2 linked regions of the Hahella sp. HNIBRBA332 genome follow. The protein of the gene in region 1 interacts with the protein of each later gene in a pairwise test. Links are inferred from orthologs where the notes say so. Each region holds a gene or a part of one and is shown in the gene's direction. Other genes may lie near its edges. The genes, in order: bioB and O5O45_RS13570.

What was found.
Region 2: the proteins of bioB (region 1) and O5O45_RS13570 interact in binary tests that used the Escherichia coli proteins (3 or more experiments, as listed by UniProt). The link is inferred for Hahella sp. HNIBRBA332 from one-to-one orthologs.

What each region holds. Positions count from the first base shown.
Region 1 is NZ_CP132203.1:223,640-226,796, forward strand. Bases 252-3,084 are described here. They hold bioB (biotin synthase BioB), read left to right. Parts: upstream 252-1,046; coding sequence 1,047-2,123; downstream 2,124-3,084. Other genes in these bases: O5O45_RS01155 (ComF family protein), read right to left, coding at 252-955; bioF (8-amino-7-oxononanoate synthase), read left to right, coding at 2,129-3,084. In the rest of the region: O5O45_RS01150 (NAD(P)/FAD-dependent oxidoreductase), read left to right, coding at 1-216; more of O5O45_RS01155, read right to left, coding at 221-251; more of bioF, read left to right, coding at 3,085-3,157. UniProt on the Escherichia coli protein: Catalyzes the conversion of dethiobiotin (DTB) to biotin by the insertion of a sulfur atom into dethiobiotin via a radical-based mechanism.
Region 2 is NZ_CP132203.1:3,067,452-3,070,605, reverse strand. Bases 146-2,975 are described here. They hold O5O45_RS13570 (class II glutamine amidotransferase), read left to right. Parts: upstream 146-1,073; coding sequence 1,074-1,877; downstream 1,878-2,975. Other genes in these bases: cysK (cysteine synthase A), read right to left, coding at 1,986-2,951; O5O45_RS13575 (vWA domain-containing protein), read left to right, coding at 146-1,060. Also shown: more of O5O45_RS13575, read left to right, coding at 1-145; O5O45_RS13560 (AAA family ATPase), read left to right, coding at 3,115-3,154.

The sequences.
Region 1 (3,157 bases):
TGGCCTGCGTTGCCAGAGGGGATGCTGCAGCCGGCGTATGCAGGCGTCCGACCCAAGTTGTCGCCGCAAGGCGCGCGCGCAGAGGACTTTATCATCGATACGCCTGAACAGAACGGCGTTGCAGGCTGGTATAACCTGTTCGGTATTGAGTCGCCTGGGCTGACGGCCTCACTTGCCCTCGCGGAGAAGGTAGCGAAGCGGATATTAAATCATTAATAGTTCAGTCCATTGAGCGTCTTGCAATACTGAAAACATAAACCTCAAGCGCTCCCGCCATTTTCAGCGTGCGCGCCAGCTCATCCGCCGTGCTGCCTGTAGTGACGACATCGTCAATAATAATCAACGGCTGCTGAGGGAGGTCGGATGACGCCGCAAAGCTATTCTTCACATTGCTGCGTCTGTTTTTTCGATTTAGTCCGGTTTGAGGCGGAGACGCCTTTATCCGCCGGCACAGTTTGCTGCTGAACTTTGTATTGGCATAGCGGGCCAGACTTCGCGCCAGCAGCTCCGCCTGGTTGAACCCACGTTTACGTTGCTTGCTGTTATGCATTGGAACTGGTATTAGCACGGGGGGTGAAATATGCGCGTAGGCCTGTTGAAACGCAGGGAGAGCTGCCTGCGCGAGCGCCCTGGCCCAATATCGTTTATCTCCATACTTCAACTGTCCAATGACTTGATTCAATGGGAAGGTGTAGTCAAAAGCGCTGGTGCTGGCGTCAAAGTGTGGAGGTTGACGCAGACAGCGTCCACAAGGGATGGCGTCAGGAGCTATCCGACTGATGCCGCAACGGGGGCAGGGGTGTTTGGGGGCCGCCAGGTCTGCAGCGCAGGCGGTGCAAATATGAGTGCCACACCCCGATTCGAGGCAAAGCAGGCAATGCTTTAGTTGTAAGCTGTTAACCTTTTCTCTGAGAAAGGTTGACAGCTTTTTGGCCCGGCTTATTATGTCTTCCATGAATTTCTCTCGTTTTTGGGTCCACTTTCCTGTGTCGAGGCGGATTATATCTCAGGCCCCGGCTAGTTTTGTATAACAGCAAGAGTTTGATATGACAGCAACTACGCAATCACCTATCCGCCATGACTGGTCTCTGGAAGAAGTTGAGGCTCTCTTCGCCCTGCCTTTCAATGACTTATTGTTCCAGGCGCAAGTCATGCACAGGCAGAATTTCGATCCGAATGAAGTGCAGGTCAGCACTCTGCTTTCCATCAAGACCGGCGCCTGCCCTGAAGACTGTAAATACTGCCCTCAGAGCGGCCACTACAATACTGGCCTTGACAAAGAGAAGCTGCTGGAAGTGGAAAAGGTGGTGAACGAGGCCAAGGCAGCCAAAGAGAAGGGCTCCAGCCGTTTTTGTATGGGGGCGGCTTGGAGAAACCCCCGCGCCAAAGATATGCCTTACGTCCTTGAGATGGTCAAACAGGTTAAATCTCTGGGAATGGAAACCTGCATGACCCTGGGCATGCTGACGGCGGACCAGGCGCTTGAGCTTGCTGGAGCAGGCTTGGATTACTACAACCATAACCTGGATACTTCTGAGAATTACTACGGTGAGATTATCACCACACGGACATACTCCGACCGTCTGGAAACGCTGCAAAACGTTAGAGACGCCGGTATGAAAGTCTGTTGCGGCGGCATCATGGGCATGGGGGAAAGCGCCCGCGACCGCGCTGCTTTGTTCACCCAGCTGGCGAATTTGCCCAGCCATCCTGAGAGTGTGCCGATCAATATGCTGGTCAAAGTGAAAGGCACGCCTCTGGAAGTGCAGGAAGATATAGATCCGTTTGATTTCATTCGCACCATCGCCGTTGCGCGAATCCTTATGCCCAAGTCTCACGTGCGTTTGTCCGCAGGGCGTGAAGATATGAATGAGCAGATGCAGGCAATGTGTTTCCTGGCGGGCGCCAATTCCATTTTCTATGGCGAGAAACTGCTGACCACGCCCAACCCTGAAGCGGATAAGGATATGATGCTGTTCAAGAAACTGGGCATTCGTCCGGAACAGCGCGAACAAGCGCATTCGGAGGATCAGCAGGAAGCATATCTGCATGACGTTATTCAGGCGCACGATCAGCAACAACGCATGGAAAGCATGTTTTACGACGCGACAAAAACTGCTTAAACGTCATGTCTAAATGGGGGCATCTTGCGCAGACGCTGGCGGCGCGAATACAGCAGGACCTTTATCGCAGCCGCTTGACAATAGACAGCCCGCAAGCGCCTCGGGTCATGATTGAGGGGCGAGAGTACCTCGCCTTCTGCAGCAATGATTATTTAGGGCTGGCCAACGATCCACGCGTCATCGCCGCCGCACAGCAGGCTCTGAAGGAGTTTGGCCTTGGCGGCGGCGCATCCCATCTCGTTATAGGTCATCATCGCGCTCATCATGAGCTGGAGCTGGATCTGGCCGAATTCACTGGGCGCGACCGCGCCTTGCTGTTTTCAACCGGTTATATGGCTAACCTTGGCGTGGCGTCTGCACTGTTGGGCAGGGGCGACTACGTCATTGAGGACAAACTCAACCATGCATCGCTATTGGATGCGGGGATTTTATCCGGCGCAAAGCTGTTGCGCTATCGCCATACGGACTCTGAGCATCTGGCGTCGCGGTTGGATGAGGCGCGCGACAGTCGGGCCTTGGTGATCACGGACGGCGTATTCAGCATGGACGGCGATATTGCTCCGTTAGACGATATAGCCCAGATATGCCATAGCAAAGACGCCATGCTGATGGTGGATGACGCTCACGGCTTTGGCGTTCTGGGCGCCAACGGCGGAGGCTGTGCTGAGCATTTTGGGTTGAACCAGAGCGATGTACCAATACTGATGGGAACTCTCGGCAAGTCCTATGGCGCTGCCGGGGCCTTTGTCACTGGCTCGGAAGAACTGATTGAAACATTGGTGCAATTCGCCAGAACCTATATTTACACCACTTCCATGCCCCCGGCGATCGCTGCTGCGGCGCGTGTCAGCTTGTGTATCAGTCGGGAAGAATCATGGCGTCGCGAGCGATTGAATGAATTGGTGGCGCGCTTCCGTAAAGAAGCAGCGGGAATGGGTTATCAGCTGGCGGCCTCTTCCACTCCGATACAACCCATTTTCATTGGCGATGCGGCTACAGCGATGGAGCTGAGCCAGGCGTTACGCAAAGAAGGT
Region 2 (3,154 bases), 2.8 Mb from region 1 along the record:
GTTCAAGCGGCAGTCGCGGCAGCTGATCACATTGAACGCGCCAATGGCGGTGGATCTTGAAGCCACCGGCGCTGGGGCGGATACCCGCTACAAAATTGTCATCAGTCCCCTTAGTCCAAATATCAGTGAAGCGAAGACCTCTATTATCGCCAAGATCAAAGGACCGGATGGCGGCAACCTGATTAAATCCATTCCGTTTACCCAGGAAACAGGGCGCTGGGAGTTGGAAGTCGACGCTACCCGGGGCGATGGCGTGTATGAAGTCATGTTGAGAGTGGAGGGGGAAACCCATTCCGGCTCCGCCTTCCGTTTCGAGCCTGACAGCGTCATGGCCGAGTTCCCACGCCAGGAGGCGTCGCCGAACGAATACCGTTCACTGGTGAACGACAGCAGCGTGGAACAAATGAATGAAACCCTGGTGCAGGAAGCCGTCAAGGCGCCAGAGCCATCGAAGCAGCCTGAAGAAGATGCCATCGCGCCGCCCATTACGCCGGAAATGCAGGATCAAGCAGCGACGGAGCAGCAGGACGCCGCGACGGAGGAGGGAAGCTCCAACGCCATGTTGTGGATTATCATCGCAGCCAGCAGCGCCACCATACTGTTGCTGGCGGCGGGGGCCAGTTATTGGATATACCGCAAACGCCGCATCGAAAAGGAAGTTCGTGAGCCCGTGGAGACCTCCAGGCTGGATAACTCTGATGAAGTTCCCTCCCTGGAAGAATCCGGTCATGATCTGGAAGATGAGATAGAGCAGCTGGAACAGCCTATTGATGTCGCAGAAGAACCCTCTATGATGAATGAGGCGGACGATATGGAATTCGGCATGGAGGAGGAAGCGGAACCGGAACCGAAAAAAGAGGAGGAAGATGAGCCGCCCATGAGTTCACCCGACGCTGAAGATACGGACGCTGAAGATACGGACGCGGAAGCGCTGGCGGACGAGATTCTGGCTTCCAACGAGAAAGCCAGAGACATGGATGATGAGTTTAACCTGGAAGATTTTGATATATCCGATACCGATGACCTCCCCGCCGGATCGGAAGACGAAGACAAAAAGTAGTTAACTTCTGATCATGTGCCAACTTCTTGGAATGAGCGCGAATGCGCCGACGGATATTTGTTTTTCCTGGACCGGTCTGATGTTTCGCGGTGGTCAGACCGGGCCGCATAAAGACGGCTGGGGCATCGCCTTTTATGAAGGTAAGGGGCTGCGTGAGTTCCGTGATCCCAATCCCAGCGCCACCTCGGAAATCGCTCGGTTTATCAGCCAGTATCCCATTAAAAGCCGCACGGTCATCAGCCACATCCGACAAGCCAACGTCGGCGACATCAGTCTGGAAAACACCCATCCCTTCATTCGCGAACTGGGCGGTTACTATTGGTGTTTCGCGCATAATGGCCAACTGAAATCCTACCAGGACCTGCCTCTGGGGCGTTTTCGTCCGGTGGGAGAAACCGACAGCGAGCACGCGTTTTGCTGGTTGCTGGAGGATGTCGCCAGCGGTTGTAATGACTTCGCCAGTCTGGAGTGCTTAGGGGGAAGGCTGTATGAGAATTGTCTGGAGCTGACGTCGAGAGGCGTGTTCAACATGCTTTTCACCAACTCGGAGTATTTGTTCGCGTACTGCTCCACCAAATTGTACTGGATCACTCGTCAGGCGCCCTTTGGCTGCGCCTCTTTGGAAGATGGTGAGATCCGGGTGAACTTCGAAGAGCACACCAATCCCACCGACAAAGTCACCATGATCGTCACGGAGCCGTTGACCGTCGATGAAGAATGGCGACAAATGCGCCCTGGGGAGTTAATCGCTTTTAGAGATGGCGAAGTCGCCGCCAGATGGTATGAAGAAGGGGCGGTTAAGCTTGCTGAAACCTAGACGCGGTGTCTCACTGAAGGTGAATCCCGCCAGCAAAAGCTGAAACGCCGGCGCGAGGGCCGGCGTTGTCTAACTTCTAACTTCTAACTTCTAAACTCTAATTTCTAACTACTGCACGTTTTCCGCTTCAGTAAAAAAGTTGTCGAACAAGGCGGTGGACAGATAGCGCTCCGCGCTGTCCGGTAGGATAACCACGATATTCTTGTCCTTGAATTCGTCACGCTCCGCCAAACGGACTGCAACAGCCGCCGCTGCGCCGCAGGAGATGCCGCAGAGGATGCCTTCTTCCCGCATCAGGCGGTGAGCCATTTCGATAGCCTCTTCGTTGGTGACTTGCTCAACCAGATCCACCATGTCCAGATCCAGGTTTTGCGGTACGAAACCTGCGCCGATACCCTGAATTTTGTGAGGGGCGGGCTGCAATTCCTGGCCTTTGATGGTTTGAGTGATCACAGGAGAGGCGGTGGGCTCGACGGCCACGGATGTAATGTTTTTGCCCATGGTGTTTTTGATGTAGCGAGAGACGCCGGTAATGGTGCCGCCGGTGCCGACGCCAGCGACCAGGACATCGATTGCGCCTTCCAGGTCCCGCCAGATTTCAGGGCCGGTGGTCTTTTCATGGATTTCCGGGTTGGCGGGGTTATCGAACTGTTGCAGCATCAAGTGTTGTTGCGGGTCCTGAGAAACGATTTCCGACGCTTTCTCAATGGCGCCTTTCATACCCTTGGGCCCTTCGGTCAGTACAATCTCCGCGCCCAGCGCTTTCATCGCCTTGCGACGCTCCAGGCTCATGGTGGCGGGCATGGTCAGAATCAGTTTATATCCCCGTGCGGCGGCGACGAAGGCGAGAGCGATACCGGTGTTGCCGCTGGTGGGTTCAACCAGGGTCATGCCAGGTTTGAGGCGACCGGATTTCTCCGCATCCCATACCATGTTTGCGCCGATACGGCATTTTACGGAGTAGGCCGGGTTACGGCCTTCAATTTTGGCGAACACGTTGCCTTTGGTGACGCGATTCAGCTTCACCAACGGCGTGTTGCCGATGGACATGGAGTTGTCTTCGTAGACGTTCATTATTTATCTCCTTGCAGATTAAGTAGATTTCCCCGGCCACAACAATACGAGCGTGAGGGATAGCTTAGCGGCTGGCATGAAATATTTGAATGTTTTCGGGTAATATATCCGCTTATAACTCCTCTAATAATGACGCATTCACACAACATACAAGGTTTTACACATGAAGTTTTCCGGCACCAAGAACTATGTCGCCACTGACG